2 regions of the Streptomyces sp. NPDC002104 genome follow, and region 2 is predicted to be linked to the other one. Evidence: riboswitches for the same ligand, from Rfam matches in the RefSeq annotation. Region 2 holds a riboswitch; the other holds the start of a gene.
What was found. A riboswitch is a leader RNA that binds a small molecule or an ion and turns the genes downstream of it on or off. The one in region 2 is predicted to bind S-adenosylmethionine.
Positions count from the first base shown of each region.

Region 1 (8,561 bases), on a different contig from region 2:
GTGGCGCGGCACCTGGATCGAGGAGAAGGGCCAGGCGCTGGCCGTCCACACCCGCCGCGCGGCCGACCCGGAAGCCGCCTTCGCGGCCCTGCGCGAGCCCCTCGCCGGGCTGGCGGCCCGGCACGGCCTGATGGTCGAGCCGGGACGGGCCGTCCTGGAGCTGCGGCCCCCGGGGATGGACAAGGGCGTCGCGCTCACGGAGTACCTCGCGGAGGTGGGCGCGGAGGCCGTGCTCTACGCCGGGGACGACCTGGGCGACCTCGCGGCGTACTCGGCGGTCGAGAAGCTCCGCGCCGGGGGCATGCCGGGCCTGCTCCTGTGCAGCGGCTCGGCGGAGGTCCCGGAACTCGCCGCCCGAGCGGACCTGACCCTGCCGGGCCCCTCCCAGGTCGTCAGCTTCCTCTCCGCCCTGGCCAGGGCCCTGACCGCCCCTTCCTGAGTCAGGAAGGGGTGCGCAGGGCGTCCAGCTGGGACGTGAACCACTGGGCCGGGGGGAGGGCCGTGGCGGACGCCGCCAGGCGCTTCGTGCGGTCGGCGCGCTCCGCCGCCGGCATGGAGAGGGCGGCGTGCAGCGCCTCCGCCGTGGCCGTCACGTCGTACGGGTTCACCGTCAGCGCGTCCGCGCGGAGTTCCTCGTACGCCCCCGCACCGGTGGACAGGACCAGCACGCATCCCGCCTCCGAGACGACGGGGATCTCCTTCGCGACGAGGTTCATGCCGTCCCGCACGGGATTGACCAGCGCCACGTCCGCCAGCCGGTACGCCGCCAGCGACCGCGCGAAGTCGTCCTCGACGGAGACGATCACCGGCCGCCACTCCTCCGTGCCGAACTCCGCGTTGATCTCCGCCGCCAGCTCCCGCACCGACTGCGTGTACTCCCGGTAGACGGCCAGGTCCTGCCGGGACGGGTAGGCGGAGGCCAGGTGGACCACCTCGCCCTGCCACTCGGGGTACGTGGTCAGCAGCTCCCGGTACGCCAGCAGCCCGCGCAGGATGTTCTTCGACAGCTCCGTCCGGTCCACCCGGACGATCGTCCGCAGCCCGCCGACCTCCGCCCGCAGCGCCGCCAGCTTGTCGTCCACCTCGGGCCGGTGCGCGAGCGCGCGCAGCTCGTCCGCGTCCACGCCGAGGGGGTACGGGGTCACCTCGGTGAACCGCTTCACCCCGAGCCCGGTCGGGGTGCCGGCCGCCCTGCGGTGCCACACCCCGCGCTCCGGGGTCCCGGTCGGGATGTGGCCCTGGGCGACACCGCTCGCATCGTCGACGTTCGCGCAGTTGATGAAGTTGAACCCCCACCCCCACGTGTGGAACCCCAGCCGGTCCGCCCCGAGCATCCCCCAGACCAGCTGGGTCCGGATGTCGTCCGGGAGCATGTCCATGAACTCCGTGGAGGCCCACGGGGTGTGCGTGAAGTGCCCGATCCGCAGGTCGGGGCGGAGCTCCCGGAGCATCCCGGGGGCGAGGGCCAGGTGGTAGTCCTGGATCAGGACCGCCGCCCCCTCGGCCGCCTCCTCCGCGAGGGCCGCCGCGAAGGCCTCGTTGTACGTGACGTACGAGGCCCAGCGCCGCCGGAACTCCGCGTCGAAGACCGGCTCGCGCGGGATCTCGTACAGGTGGTGGTGGAGGAACCACAGCACCGAGTTCGCGATGCCGTTGTACGCGCCGTCGTAGACGTCCGGGTCGATCTCCAGCATCCGTACGCCCGGCTCGGATACCCCTCGCCGTACCGCCTCCCGGTCCGCGTCCGAGAGCGCCGCGCAGATCCACAGCGCGTCCGGCTGCTCGGCGAGGGCGTTGGAGAGGCCGGAGACGAGTCCGCCCCCGCCGCGGCGGGCACTGAGCGTGCCGTCCGCGGCGAGGGCGTACGAGAGGGGGCCGCGATTCGCGGCGACGAGCACCTGGGAAGCCATGCGGCGAACCTAGCCCGCCCCGGCTCCGGTCAAACGTCGGCGCCCGCGAGTCCGCCGGACCGAGAGGAAGACCACACCGCCGGGGGCGGGGCCCGTTACGCCACGCGGCGGCGCGCGTACTCCTCGATGTCCCGCATCGGCGGCCGCTCCTCGGTGTCCACGGCGTAGGTGCGCGGTACGAACCCCTGCGGGCCGCGCTCGAACTGCGTCAGCTCGGGGCGTACGAGATGGCCGCGCGAGAGCCGGACCTGCGCCGTGCGGTAGATCGCCGCGGCCATCCGGCCCAGGGCCTGGCCGTCCTGGTGGCGGTGCAGCCGTACGCCCACGTCCACCTGGGCCAGCGCGTCCAGCCCGGCCGTGTGCAGCGCGTCCACCAGCAGGCCCAGCTCGACCCCGTAGCCCACCGGGAACGGCAGCCGCTCCAGCAGCTCGCGGCGTACGGCGTACTCGCCGCCCAGCGGCTGGACGAAGCCGGCCAGCTGCGGCCAGTGCAGGTTGAGCAGGGGGCGGGCCACCAGCTCGGTGACCCGGCCGCCCTGGCCGTGGGCCCTGGCGCCGAACTCGTCGCCCAGCGGGCGGTCGTACATCGCCTTGACGAACCGCACGTCCGGATCGGTCAGCAGCGGGCCGACGATCCCCGAGACGAAGGCGGCCGAGAAATCCCGCAGGTCGGCGTCCACGAAGCAGACGATGTCCCCGGTGGTGGCCAGCAGCGAGCGCCACAGCACCTCGCCCTTGCCGGGCAGCGCCGGGATCCGCGGCAGGACCTCGTCGCGGTGCACCACCCGGGCCCCGGCCTTGGCCGCGACCTCCGCGGTGCGGTCCGTGGAACCCGAGTCGACCACGAGGAGCTCGTCCACCAGCGGCACCGGCAGCCCCTCGATGAGATCGCGCCGGATCACCTCGACGATCTCGCCGACCGTCGCCTCCTCGTTCAGCGCCGGCAACACCACGCTCACCGTGGTCCCCGCTGCCCGCTTGGCGGAAAGCAGCTGGCCGAGCGGTCGGTCGGCGGCGGACCAGGAGCGGTCTGCCAACCAGCGCTCCACCTCTTCCAGCACCCTCAGCACTCCCTGGTCGTTCGCTCTGGTCGTTCACTGGTTTGGCCCGAAATGTGATCCATCTCGCGGTTCGGACGGCTGTCTCAACCCCCCGGGCCTTCGGTTACAGTCTTGAACAACGCGATGGTCCACCGCATGCCGGGGGGCCCGCGTACAAACGCACCGGCGCGCCATAGAGCGCGTGTGCCGGTGCCATACCGCTCATCCAGAGGGGCAGAGGGACACGGCCCGTTGAAGCCCCGGCAACCCTCCAGTCGGTCTCGCGATCGCGCATTCCAGCGCCGCAGCGAGGTCCCCGGCTAGGGAAGGTGCCAATTCCGTCTCATGGCGAAGTGCGCCATGGGGAAGATGAGGAGAAAGGGCCTCGCCATCATGGCTGCACAGTCTGTCGCAACCTCTGCCGAAACCGTTGAGATCAATGGTGCGGAAACCGGCACCGCCGGCGCCACCGTCGATCTCGGCCCCGCCACCGGCCTTTCCTGTCGTGAGTGCGGAACCCGCTTCGAGCTCGGCCCGATCTTCGCCTGCGCCGAGTGCTTCGGCCCGCTCGAAGTCGCCTACGAGCTGCCCCTGGGCGACCCGGAAGCCCTGCGCGCCGCCATCGAGGCCGGCCCGAACAACATCTGGCGCTACGCGCCGCTGCTGCCCGTCCCGGCGGACGTGGCCTCGAAGCCGAGCCTGAACCCCGGCTTCACCAAGCTCGTGGACGCGCAGAACCTGGCCAAGGAGCTGGGCGTCACCGGCAAGCTGTACGTCAAGGACGACTCCGGCAACCCGACGCACTCCTTCAAGGACCGCGTCGTGGCCATCGCCGTCGAGGCCGCCCGCGCCTTCGGCTTCACCACCCTCTCCTGCTCCTCCACCGGCAACCTGGCCGGCGCCGTCGGCGCCGCGGCCGCCCGCGCCGGCTTCCGCTCCTGCGTGTTCATCCCGCACGACCTGGAGCAGGGCAAGGTCGTCATGGCCGGTGTCTACGGTGGCGACCTGGTCGGCATCGAGGGCAACTACGACGACGTCAACCGCTTCTGCTCCGAGCTCATCGGCGACCCGCTGGGCGAGGGCTGGGGCTTCGTCAACGTCAACCTGCGCCCGTACTACGGCGAGGGCTCCAAGACCCTGGCGTACGAGATCTGCGAGCAGCTCGGCTGGCAGCTGCCCGACCAGATCGTCATCCCGATCGCGTCCGGCTCGCAGCTCACGAAGATCGACAAGGGTCTGCAGGAGCTGATCAAGCTCGGCCTCGTCGAGGACAAGCCGTACAAGATCTTCGGCGCCCAGGCCGAGGGCTGCTCCCCCGTCTCGACCGCCTTCAAGGCCGGTCACGAGGTGGTCCGCCCGCAGAAGCCGAACACCATCGCCAAGTCGCTGGCCATCGGCAACCCGGCGGACGGCCCGTACGTCCTGGACATCGCGCGCCGCACCGGCGGGTTCGTCGAGGACGTCAACGACGAGCAGGTCGTCGAGGCCATCAAGCTCCTCGCCCAGACCGAGGGCATCTTCGCCGAGACCGCGGGCGGCGTGACCGTCGGCGTGACGAAGAAGCTCGTCGAGAACGGGCAGCTCGACCCCACGCTGACCACCGTGATCCTGAACACCGGTGACGGCCTCAAGACCCTGGAGGCGGTGGCCGAAGGCGGTGGCCAGACCGCCACCATCCGCCCCAGCCTGGACGCGTTCCGCGCCGCCAATCTGGCCTGATCTCCCTCCCTGCACACCCGGAAAGGCAGTAGCGCCATGAGCGTCAACGTCCGCATCCCCACCATCCTGCGCACCTACACCGGCGGCCAGGCCGAGGTCTCCGCCGAGGGCGCGACCCTCGAAGAGGTCATCCAGTCCCTGGAGACCAGCCACCCCGGCATCGCCGCGCGCGTCCTGGACGACCAGGGCAAGCTGCGCCGCTTCGTCAACGTCTACGTCAACGACGACGACGTGCGTTTCGAGGGCGGGCTGCAGACGTCCACCCCGGACGGCGCCGGGATCTCGATCATCCCCGCCGTGGCCGGCGGCTGCTGAACCACCGCGCGGGTCCGCGCAGAAACAGAATTGCCCCCTCCGTTAAGAAACGGAGGGGGCAATTCTGCTTGGTTGGGCGCGGTAGAGTTGGGGAAGTCCCCTCCGCTGTTCTTGCCCGCCGCATATGAGCGGGTCGCGTGAGGGTTGACATTGAGTCAACATGCAAGTGCGCTATGGGTCCTTGGCGTGGTTTGTCCGGCCCGAGTTGCCCTGGAATATTCCGGGTTTTCACCCTATTTCAATCTTTTGCTGTGTCCAGAATTCTCGTCGGAATGACCTGTTGCAGACAGCAGCGGTGCGGATACATTCAGCCCCGGTCGAGGCGTTCCGGCGCAAGTTCTGACCCGGGACCGCGAAGTGCGGTCCTGCGCAAGGGCCAGTAATAGGGGAGTTAGGCATGGCTCAGGGCACCGTCAAGTGGTTCAACGCGGAGAAGGGCTACGGCTTCATCGCGGTCGACGGTGGTGCGGATGTGTTCGTCCACTACAGCGCCATCCAGATGGACGGGTACCGCACCCTTGAAGAGGGTCAGCGGGTCGAGTTCGAGATCTCGCAGGGCCAGAAGGGTCCGCAGGCGGACATGGTCAAGCTCGCCGCCGGCTAGTCCGACCGCGATCGACCACCGACACGTACGCGGTCACGCACAGCGGCCGCGCACGACGGCACAACGGCATATGTACGAGGGGCCCACATCCTGGACACGGATGCGGGCCCCTCGTGCGTGGCGGGTCCGGGGCCCTTGCGGCGTCCGGGTGTTCATCCCGGGTTGCCCGAAGCCGCTTGCACTCGGGGGGGTCGAGTGCTAATCATTGGCGTTAGCACTCTCCGGGTGAGAGTGCTACTAAACGAGGACCGGGTCGGTGAGGCCCGCAGGGTCCGGCGGGAAGGAACCGCCGGGCACGCAGGCCGTCCGTCGCGGGCGCGGGCGCGGTCCAGGAGCAATCCACCGCTGTCCGGGAGGACCACTTCAGATGGCCAAGATCATTGCGTTCAACGAGGAGGCCCGGCGCGGTCTCGAGCGAGGCATGAACCAGCTCGCCGACGCCGTCAAGGTCACCCTTGGCCCCAAGGGTCGCAACGTCGTCCTTGAGAAGAAGTGGGGCGCCCCCACGATCACCAACGATGGTGTCTCCATCGCCAAGGAGATCGAGCTCGAGGACCCGTACGAGAAGATCGGCGCCGAGCTGGTCAAGGAAGTCGCCAAGAAGACGGACGACGTCGCCGGCGACGGTACGACCACCGCCACCGTTCTCGCCCAGGCGCTCGTCCGCGAGGGCCTGCGCAACGTGGCCGCCGGTGCGAACCCGATGGCCCTCAAGCGCGGTATCGAGAAGGCCGTCGAGGCCGTCTCCGCCGCCCTGCTGGCGCAGGCCAAGGACGTCGAGACCAAGGAGCAGATCGCTTCGACGGCCTCCATCTCCGCCGCCGACACCCAGATCGGCGAGCTCATCGCCGAGGCCATGGACAAGGTCGGCAAGGAAGGCGTCATCACGGTCGAGGAGTCGCAGACCTTCGGCCTGGAGCTCGAGCTCACCGAGGGCATGCGCTTCGACAAGGGCTACATCTCGGCGTACTTCGCCACCGACATGGAGCGCATGGAGTCGTCCCTCGACGACCCGTACATCCTGATCGTCAACTCCAAGATCGGCTCGGTCAAGGACCTGCTGCCGCTCCTGGAGAAGGTCATGCAGTCCGGCAAGCCGCTGCTGATCATCGCCGAGGACGTCGAGGGCGAGGCGCTCTCCACCCTCGTCGTCAACAAGATCCGCGGCACCTTCAAGTCCGTCGCCGTCAAGGCTCCGGGCTTCGGTGACCGTCGCAAGGCCATGCTCGGCGACATCGCCATCCTCACGGGCGGCACGGTCATCTCCGAGGAGGTCGGCCTCAAGCTCGAGAACGCCGGTCTCGACCTGCTCGGCCGCGCCCGCAAGGTCGTCATCACCAAGGACGAGACCACCATCGTCGACGGTGCCGGTGACAGCGACCAGGTCCAGGGTCGCGTCAACCAGATCCGCGCCGAGATCGAGAACTCCGACTCGGACTACGACCGCGAGAAGCTGCAGGAGCGCCTGGCGAAGCTTGCCGGCGGTGTCGCGGTCATCAAGGCCGGCGCCGCGACCGAGGTCGAGCTCAAGGAGCGCAAGCACCGCATCGAGGACGCCGTTCGCAACGCGAAGGCGGCCGTCGAAGAGGGCATCGTCGCCGGTGGCGGCGTGGCCCTGCTGCAGGCCTCCTCGGTCTTCGACAAGCTGGAGCTCACCGGCGACGAGGCGACCGGCGCCAACGCCGTGAAGCTCGCGCTGGAGGCCCCGCTCAAGCAGATCGCCGTCAACGGTGGTCTCGAGGGTGGCGTCGTCGTGGAGAAGGTCCGCAACCTGCAGATCGGCTGGGGCCTGAACGCCGCGACCGGCGAGTACGTGGACATGATCGCCGAGGGCATCATCGACCCGGCGAAGGTCACCCGCTCCGCGCTGCAGAACGCGGCGTCGATCGCGGCCCTCTTCCTCACCACCGAGGCCGTCATCGCCGACAAGCCCGAGAAGGCCGGCGCCGCTGCCGGCGGCGGCATGCCGGGCGGCGACATGGACTTCTGATCCACCCCGGGCTCCGGCCCGACGGTAGATCGGTCGTTCGCATCACGTACCGAGGGCGGCATCCTCTCCTGACGGAGGGGGTGCCGCCCTCGGGCGTGTGGGCGGCGCGTCGGCGGCGCGTCGGGTCAGTGGTCCTTGCCGAGGGCGTCGAGTGCTCCCAGCAGGGCTGCGAAGCCGACCGCGACGAGGAGCGCGGAGCGCAGCCCCCAAGCATGGAGGTCCGTGGCCCTCTCCGAGGGCACCCGGCCCCACGGGTCGTAGACCAGCCGCAGCTCCTCCCCGGCCTTCGCGATCTCCCGTTCCCTGGTCAGCAGGGCGGGACCGCCCGGCGGGCAGTCGAGCCGGTGGTCGTACAGGGTGGTGCGAGTGACGCTCTGGCCCTCGGGGGCGAAGGCGGAATCCGTCTCGACTCGGGAGGTCACCTCCCTGACCACGCACCTCACCTCGACTCCCCGCTCCCGTAGTACCAGGTCGTCCACGCCCATCAGGGCGATGAACACGCCGACGACCGCGGGCACCCCGGCCAGGACGGTGAGGGCCGAGCCCCGGCGCTCGGACTGGGCGTAGGAGTGCAGGGCGAGGCCGGACAGGGGTACGAAGAGCCCGAAGAGGGCGACCCACGCGTTCCGCGGCCATCCGTCGCCCAGCCACCCGGTCGTTCCGGCCCAGCCGACCGCGAGCGCCAGCCCGGCGGCGAGCGCCGGCGCGGCCGCCGCGGCCACGACCCGTCCCGGGGACCGCCGCCACCCCTCCCGCGACGGCCTTTCCGCGGCACCCGTCCCCGTCTCCATCCCCGGCCCCCCTCGTTTGCGGTTCCTGCTTCCGGGGACGTACACGCCGGGGAGCGCCGGATGGTTGAGCCGCCCGCGATGCGGGCCGTCCTTCGGCGTCACCACCTGAGCTGATTGACTGCCGTCATGAGTGACGTGAGCGACGTGTTCATCAAGATCTGCGGGCTGCGGACCGCGCGGGACGTCGAGGCG
Region 1 is NZ_JBSFDF010000019.1:107,579-116,139, forward strand. It holds gene otsB (trehalose-phosphatase) at 1-439, shown strand, start outside; gene ACWCP2_RS18540 (alpha,alpha-trehalose-phosphate synthase (UDP-forming)) at 441-1,910, opposite strand; gene ACWCP2_RS18545 (glucosyl-3-phosphoglycerate synthase) at 2,006-2,971, opposite strand; SAM riboswitch class I at 3,170-3,326, shown strand; gene thrC (threonine synthase) at 3,320-4,669, shown strand; gene ACWCP2_RS18555 (MoaD/ThiS family protein) at 4,706-4,984, shown strand; gene ACWCP2_RS18560 (cold-shock protein) at 5,382-5,588, shown strand; gene groL (chaperonin GroEL) at 5,956-7,578, shown strand; gene ACWCP2_RS18570 (hypothetical protein) at 7,704-8,300, opposite strand; gene ACWCP2_RS18575 (phosphoribosylanthranilate isomerase) at 8,496-8,561, shown strand, end outside.
Region 1: linked by a shared signal. The riboswitch ahead of thrC (threonine synthase) and the one ahead of ACWCP2_RS36305 (aminotransferase class V-fold PLP-dependent enzyme) in region 2 are both predicted to bind S-adenosylmethionine.

Region 2 (8,561 bases):
GCGACACCTTCGCTGCCACCCCGAATGAGTGAACTACCGCACGAAGGTTTGACTGACCCTAGTGACCCTTCTGTGATCAGTTCAAATCCTGTCGGGAAAAAACTCGCCCTGTGACCAGGTTCTTTACCTACAGTGCACGCTCCGTGCCGGTGACTTGACGGTGCGTCCACCCGATCACATGCCAATTCCGGCATATGCGCCAGCAGTTACGAAACGCGCGAAAGCCGCTTCAGCAGCAACGCGGACGCCACCGGTCGCGCCCCGGCCTTGGCCACACCGTCGGCGACTTCCCGGTCGGTGGAGACCACGACCACCGGACGGCCCGCCGGTTCGGCGCGCACCAGCTGGCGGATCAGCTCGTCCGCCGTCACCCCGGCCTTCGAGAACAGCACCCGCACCCCGCGCGGCGGCGCGAGCAGCACGGGGGCCGCCAGCTCCGCCCCGTCGAAGACACAGGTCATCTCGGCGCCCGTCTGCGCGGCGAGCATCGACAGCCCGCCCAGCAGCCGCAGCCGCTGCTTCTCCAGCGGCATCGTCGGGTAGCCGGTCTTGGTGACGTTGTAGCCGTCGACCACCAGATGGGCCTGCGGCAGCGCCAGCAGCTGGTCCAGCAGCGCCGGGTCGGTCTCCGACAGGGCGCGCGCCGCGATGTCCTTCGGGGTCATCCGGCCCGGCTCCACCGCCTCCACCGTGTCGGCGGGGCGCGTGGACACCGGCGGCAGCGCGAGCTCCCGGCGCAGCCCCGCGGCCGCGTCCAGCACGGTGTCCAGCAGCAGCCGCAGCCGCATGTCCTCGATGCTGCGGCCCTCACGGGTGGCCCGCCGCGAGGTCTCCAGCGCCGATTCCACCTCCGCGAGGCGGGACTTGAGCCGCCGGGTCTCGCTCTCCGCACCGGCCACCTGGGCGGCCGCCTCGGCGCGGATCCCGTCGACCTCCGCGTTGATCTTGCGCAGGGCCGCGTCGCCCCGCTTGACGTCGCTCAGCGCGCTGCGCAGCTTGCGCTGAAGCGATTCCGCTTCCTTGCGGGCCGTGTCCAGTTCCGCCCGCACCTGGTCGACACCCGTGCGCTGCTGCTCCCGTACGTGGGCCAGCTCCTCGCGGAGCCGCTCCATCTCGCGGCGGGCCTCCTCGTCGACCCGCTCGGCGTCGGCGCGCTGCGCCTCCTCGCCCGCGGCGGCGACCAGCTTGACCCAGCCGGCCGGCCGCAGCACGTACGCGGCGGCCGCCACGTCCAGCGGGTCGGCGGCGGCGGGCGGGGCGCCCGACTCCAGCGCGGAGGCCAGGTCGGCCTGCGCCTCGCGGAGCTTCTCCGCGACCCGGCCACGGAAGACGGGGTCGCTCTCCACGGCCGTGGCCATGGCGTTGCCCGCGAACTTGGCGCGCCGTGTCGGGGTGAAACGGGCGTACTGGCGCAGCTGCGCCGGGAGGTCCGCGACCGTCAGTCCGCCGAAGGCGTCCGAGACGAGCGCGACGACCCGGCGCCGCACGCCTTCCGGCAGCGGGCGGTCGAGTGCCTCGGCGGCGTCACCGGCCGCGTCGGCCGGCTCAGCGCCGCTTGCTGGCTCCACAATCCGTCACCCCTACCGTCATTCACCTGCGGGCGGGGCTCCTTCAGGAGTCCGCGCCCGGCCTGTCCACGAGCTCGATCTGGTCCACCGCGTTGCACCAGCGGCAGCGGACCGACTCGATGGTCTCATTGACCACCTCGCGCTCCTCGACCTTGGGCTCCCCGGCGAGGTCCAGGTGGACGTACTCCACGACCTTCGACGAACGGGTGACGTCGAAACGCGTGAGGTTGCCGCACAGCGTGCAGCGCCACCGGGTGGTGTCGGTCGGCAGGGGAACCGTCATCAGGCCGCTCTCTCCTTCTATCCTTCTATCGCGTACACGGACGCGCGCGGTACACCCGCCCGTGTCGTCACGGGTACGTGCGTGCGTGCGTAGCTCGTAACCCTACGGCCTGCCGCACCCGCGGGTGGGCCCGGCTGGGTCATGCTCGGTCGCATGATCGTAAGGTGGCAGGCCGTACGCGAGGCCGCCCGGGGCCCGGTGATCACCCACGCGCTGATCGCGGGCTGCTGCGTGGTGTTCGTGCTGAGCCCGGCGTCGGGGCTGAACCCGGTCTACGGGACGGGTGACCAGCTGCTCGCGAACGGGACGGCGTACTTCCGGCGCTGGGGCGTGGTCCCCGACGAGCTGTTCACCGGCTCGGGCCGGGCGGCGCTCACTCCGCTCACGGCCCTGTTCGTGCACGGGAGCTGGCTGCACCTGCTGGGCAACATGCTCTTCCTCTACGTCTTCGGGGCGATGACGGAGCGCCGCATGGGCCGGGCCGTGTTCCTCTGCTTCTACGTCTGTACGGGCTACCTGGCCCTGGCGGCGTACGCGGCGGCCCACTCCTCCTCCGGCCAGACCCTGGTCGGGGCCTCCGGGGCGATCTCCGCGGTCCTGGGCGCCTTCCTGTACCTCTTCCCCAGGGCGCGGGTGACGAGCCTGTTCCCGTTCCTGTTCTTCCTGCCGCTGCGCTTCCCCGCGTGGATCGTGCTGCTGTTCTGGTTCGGCCTGCAGTGGCTGGCGGCGCACCGGGCGGGAAGCGGGCCCGGAGTCGCCTATCTAGCCCACGTGGTGGGCTTCTCGGTGGGCTTCCTCTACGCGTGGGCCCGCTACCGGCGTGGGACTAGAGTGGTTCGACCAGTGACTGCCGTCGAGGGAGACAGCCAACCGTGATCACCGCACTCGTGCTCATCAAGACCAGCGTGGACCGGATCCCCGAGATCGCCGAGGCCATCGCCGCGCTGGACAGCGTCAGCGAGGTCTACTCGGTCACCGGCACCTACGACCTCATCGCCCTGGTCCGGGTCTCCCGGCACGAGGACCTGGCCGACATCATCCCCGGCCGCATCAGCAAGATCCCGGGCGTGGAGGCGACGGACACCCACGTGGCGTTCCGCACGTACTCCCAGCACGACCTGGAAGCGGCCTTCGCGATCGGCCTGGACGCGTAGGGCCCGGCCCGCCGGGGAACGTCGGCAGAACCCGGCGGCCCGGGCGGCCCGGGCGCGCTCCACGGCCCATCAGACGGCCGGGACGCAGCGGCCCTCTTCGGTGCGGTACTGCCACTTGGCGCCGTCCGCGACGAGTTCCTTCACCGCGCGGACGAAGCGCTCGACGTGCTCGTCGGGGGTGCCGGCGCCGAAGCTGACGCGGATCGCGTTGAGGGAGCGCTCGCCGGGGGCCGCCTCCGGGGCTCCGCACTCGCCCTGGGCCTGCGGCTCGCTGCCGAGCAGGGTGCGCACCAGCGGGTGGGCGCAGAACAGGCCGTCGCGGACGCCGATGCCGTACTCGGCGGAGAGCGCGGCCGCGAAGTGCGAGCTGTTCCAGCCGTCGACGACGAAGGAGATGACGCCGACGCGCGGGGCGTCGTCGCCGAAGAGGGACAGGACGCGGACCGCCGGGACCTCGGCGAGGCCTTCGCGGACCGTGGCGATGAGGTGCTGCTCGCGGGCGACGAGGTTCTCGAAGCCGGCCTCGTTCAGCGCCTTGCAGGCGGAGGCGATGGAGTAGACGCCGATGACGTTCGGGGAGCCGGCCTCGTGGCGGGCCGCGGTGGTGTGCCACTCGACGTCCACGCCGCCGTCCTCGCGGCGGGCGACCTTGCGGGACGCGCCGCCCCCGGCGAGGTACGGCTCGGCCTCCTGCAGCCAGTCCGCGCGGCCGGCGAGCACGCCCGAGCCGAAGGGCGCGTAGAGCTTGTGCCCGGAGAAGGCGACCCAGTCCACGTCGAGGTCCTGCACCGAGACGGGGTGGTGCGGGGCCAGCTGGGCGGCGTCCAGGACGATCCGGGCGCCGTGGGCGTGCGCGGCGGCGGCGAGTTCCTTCACGGGCCACAGCTCACCGGTGACGTTGGAGGCTCCGGTGACGCAGACCAGCGCGGGGCCGTACGGGTCGCGGTCGGCCAGGGCGCGCTCCAGGGTGGCGACGGCCTCGTCCGGGGTGCGGGGGGCGTTGAGGTAGGTGACCCGCGCGTTCGTCCAGGGCAGCAGCGAGGCGTGGTGCTCGGTCTCGAAGACGAAGACCTGGCAGTCGGTCGGCAGGACGGCGGCGAGCAGGTTGAGGGAGTCGGTGGTGGACCGGGTGAAGACCACCTGGTCGGTGGGGCGGCAGTCGAGGAACTCGGCGACCGTGACCCGGCTCTGCTCGAACAGGTCGGTGGAGAGCTGCGAGAGGTACCCGGCGCCGCGGTGGACGCTGCCGTAGTACGGGGCGTAGGCGGCCACGTCGTCCCAGACCCGCTGGAGCGCCGGGGCGCTGGCCGCGTAGTCGAGGGCGGCGTAGGTGACCTCGCCCCCGGTGACGAGCGGCACGGTGACCTCGCGGCCGAGGACCGCCAGCGGCTCGGCACAGGCAGGGCCCTCGGCCGGAGAGGTGACGGCGGCGGTGACGGCGGTGACGGCGGAGGCGGTGGCGTTCAGGGTTGCGGACATGGCGGTATCTCCCGGCAGGCAGGTGTGAATGGCTTCGGTGGGCCCGTCCGCGGATACGGCGCTGCGGCCGTTCGGGGGACGGGAGTGCCCCGGGACGCGGATCGGCCGGCGTACGCAGGCGTGCTGCTGCGGGTACGCGGAAGTGACCCTGTTCCGAGGGGTGAAGAAGGGGCGGAGTCGCCCTATCGCATTCGCTTGCTCACGGAAAACGCTCCTCAGAAGACCAGGACCCCTGGTGTTCGAGGGATCCGCGCTTGCCGTAGACCTCACTGCCTACGACCTGGTCATCACCCGGGGCACCCCGCCACGGAAGGAGGGTTGCCGGACAGCAAGCCGGGGCCTAAACGCTGTCACTCGTGACCTGAGGAGCATCCTGCCACATGATCTTCCGAACGCAAGACCCCGGTCCACATGGCGGACCGGGGTCGTTGCCCGAGCTTGGCCGGATCCTGCCGAAACGGCTCCCGGCGGCTCCGCTACGCGTTGCTCGCCGCCACCCAGCGGGCCAGCGCCTCGCGCGCCGCACCGGAGTCCACCGACTCCGCCGCCCGCAGGACACCGGCCGCGAGCTGCTCCTCCAGGGTGCCCGTGCCCGGGTCCAGCGCGACCAGGGCCGCCGCCGAGTTCAGAAGCACCGCGTCGCGCACCGGTCCGGTCTCGCCGGCCAGCAGGCGCCGTGCCACGTCCGCGTTGTACGAGGCGTCCGCGCCGCCGAGCGCGGAGACGTCCACCAGGGGGATGCCGATGTCGCGCGGGTCGAAGGACTGCTCCGCGACCTTGCCGTCGCGGACCCACCAGACCCGGGAGGTCGCCGTGGTGGTGAGCTCGTCGAGCCCGTCGTCACCGCGGAAGACCAGCGCGGAGGAGCCCCGCTCCGCCAGGACGCCCGCGACGATCGGGGCCACCCGCGCGTCGGCCACACCGGTGGCCTGCGCCCGGACCCGCGCCGGGTTGGTCAGCGGGCCGAGGAAGTTGAAGGTGGTCCGGATCCCGAGCTCCCGGCGGGCCGCCGCCACGTGCCGCAGCGCGGGGTGGAACTTGACCGCGAAGCAGAAGGTGATCCCGGCCTCCTCGGCCACCTCCACGACCCGCGCGGGGGTGAGGTCGAGGTTGACGCCGAGCTTCTCCAGGACGTCCGAGGAGCCGCTCGCGGAGGACGCGGCCCGGTTGCCGTGCTTGACCACCTTGGCGCCCGTGCCGGCCACCACGACGGCCGACATGGTGGAGATGTTGACCGTCTTGGCCCCGTCGCCGCCGGTGCCGACGATGTCCACCGTCCGGCCCGGCACCTCGATCAGGTTGGCGTGCGCGTACATGGCGCGGACCAGACCGTTGATCTCGGCCACGGTCTCCCCCTTGGCCCGCAGGGCGACGGCGAAGCCGGCGATCTGGGCGTCGGTGGCCTCCCCGCGCATGATCCGGTCCATCGCCCAGGCCGTGTCGTCGGCGTCCAGGTCCCGGCCGGTCAGCAGGGCGTCCAGAAGGCCCGGCCAGCCGCGGGCCGCCACGCTGTCGCCGCCTGCCGGGGTCACCAGGTTCATGGTCCGCTCCTGCTGCTCGTGAAGGATTCCACGTGGAATGGGAAGGGGTTCAGCCTATCCAGCCCCGGGGACGGCAAAGAGCCCCGTCCAGACGCTGGACGGGGCTCTCGCCGTGGCGACACCAGGACTGACCGAAATCAGTCCCTCAAACAGTCATGCGGAGTGCGTGGTGCGTACTGCGCGAAACATGAGGCGTGTGAAGCCGTGTTGCGGGAGATCAGTGGTGGCCGTGGCCGCTCTGGATCTCCTTGTACTCCTCCACCGTGGGCTTCGGGATCTGGTTGTTCTCCCCGTAGTAGCCCCTGCTGAGCTTGGCGCGGAGCTTCTCCAGCGGCTTCGCCTTGCGCTCGACACCGTTCTCGTCGACCGTGGGGCCGATCTCGGCGGGCTCGTACTGGTCGTACGAGGTGAGCGCGTGCAGCTTGCCCTGCGAGAGCGGCTCGTGGACCTCGACGAACTCACCGTGCGGCAGGCGCTTGATGATGCCGGTCTCGCGACCGTGCAGCACCTTGTCCCGGTCCCGGCGCTGGAGGCCGAGGCAGATCCGCTTGGTGACGATGAACGCGATGACCGGACCGACGAAGAAGCCGATGCGGGCGAACCAGGTGATCGAGTTGATCGACAGGTGGAAGTACTGCGCGAACATGTCGTTTCCACCGGCGATCAGCAGGATGACGTACCACGTCAGCCATGCCACACCGAAGCCCGTGCGCGTCGGGGCGTTGCGCGGGCGGTCCAGGATGTGGTGCTCGCGCTTGTCCCCGGTGACCCAGGACTCGATGAACGGGTAGACCGCGATGGTGGCCAGGACCAGCGGGAAGATCGTGAACGGAATGAACACGCCCAGGGCCAGGGTGTGGCCCCAGAGGTTGATCTCCCAGCCGGGCATCGCACGGATCAGGCCCTCGGAGAAGCCCATGTACCAGTCGGGCTGCGCACCGGTGGACACGTGGTCCGGGCGGTACGGGCCGAGCGCCCAGATCGGGTTGATCGAGGCGATGCCCGCGATCAGCGCGATGACACCGAAGACCAGGAAGAAGAAGCCTCCGGCCTTGGCCATGTAGACCGGGAGCAGCGGCATGCCGACGACGTTCTTCTCCGTCTTGCCGGGGCCCGCGAACTGGGTGTGCTTGTGGTAGAAGACCAGGATCAGGTGGGCCACCAGCAGGCCCATCATGATGCCGGGCAGCAGCAGGATGTGCACCGAGTAGAGCCGGCCCACGAAGTCGCCGCCGGGGAACTCCCCGCCGAAGAAGAAGAACGACAGGTACGTGCCCACGATCGGCACGGACAGCATCGCGCCTTCCATGAAGCGGACACCGGTGCCCGAGAGCAGGTCGTCCGGCAGGGAGTAACCGGTGAAACCGGTGAACATGCCGAGGACCAGCAGCAGGAAGCCGAAGACCCAGTTGACCTCACGCGGCTTGCGGAACGCGCCGGTGAAGAACACGCGCATCATGTGCACGAGCATCGCCGCGATGAAGATCAGCGCCGACCAGTGGTGGATCTGCCGGATGAGCAGACCGCCGCGGACGTCGAAGCTGATTTCCAGGGTCGACTTGAAGGCCTCCGACATCGCGACACCCTGCATGGGGATGTACGAACCGTCGTAGTGCACTTCGTTCATGCTCGGGTGGAAGAACAGCGTCAGGTACACACCCGTGAGGATGAGGATGATGAAGCTGTAGAGGCAGATCTCGCCCAGCATGAAGGACCAGTGGTCCGGGAAGATCTTGCGCATGTTGGCCTTGGCGAGGCTGTAGATGCCCAGCCGGCCGTCGGCCCAGTCGGCTACGCGCTCGCCGGCCGGAGCCTTGCGCTCTTTGGTGTGAGTGGCAGTGCTCATCCGCGCTCCCAGAAAGAGGGACCGACGGGCTCTTCGAAGTCGCCGAGCGCCTCGAGGAAGCCTTCGTCATTGACGCCGATCCGCAGCTGCGGGAGCGCGTGACCAGCCGGGCCGAAGATGACTCGGGCGCCGTCGGAGAGGTCGAAGGTGGACTGGTGGCACGGGCAGAGCACGTGGTGCGACTGCTGCTCGTACAGGCTGATCGGGCAGCCGACGTGGGTGCAGATCTTGGAGTAGGCCACGATCCCGTCGTGGGACCACTCCAGTTCCTTCTTGTCCTTGATGTTCTCCGGCTGGATGCGGACGATCATCAGGGCGGCCTTGGCGATCTGCTGCTGGAAGTCGTGCGCGTCCTCCTCCAGGCCTTCCGGCATGGCGAAGGTCAGCGAACCGACGACGATGTCCTCGGGACGAAGCGGCTCCATCGTGTTCGAGTTGATGAGCATCTTGCCCTTGGCCCAGATGGTCTTGCGCAGCTTGTCCTCGGGCAGCGGGCCCAGGTCGCGCAGGATCACGACGGCGGAGAGCGGCAGCAGGGCCAGCGCACCGAACATCGTGTTGCGGATCAGCGGGCGACGGCCGATGGCCGACTCGCGCGCGCCGTCCGCGAAGTCCTGCAGGACCTGCGCCTTGACCTCGGCCGGGGCCGCGATCTCGTGGCGCTCGGCGGCGACCTCCACGTCGGACATC
Region 2 is NZ_JBSFDF010000081.1:2,683-11,243, reverse strand. It holds gene ACWCP2_RS36325 (NYN domain-containing protein) at 207-1,571, opposite strand; gene ACWCP2_RS36320 (hypothetical protein) at 1,612-1,851, opposite strand; gene ACWCP2_RS36315 (rhomboid family intramembrane serine protease) at 2,005-2,727, shown strand; gene ACWCP2_RS36310 (Lrp/AsnC family transcriptional regulator) at 2,724-3,005, shown strand; gene ACWCP2_RS36305 (aminotransferase class V-fold PLP-dependent enzyme) at 3,075-4,484, opposite strand; SAM riboswitch class IV at 4,730-4,846, opposite strand; gene trpD (anthranilate phosphoribosyltransferase) at 4,961-6,025, opposite strand; gene qcrB (cytochrome bc1 complex cytochrome b subunit) at 6,243-7,871, opposite strand; gene qcrA (cytochrome bc1 complex Rieske iron-sulfur subunit) at 7,868-8,561, opposite strand, start outside.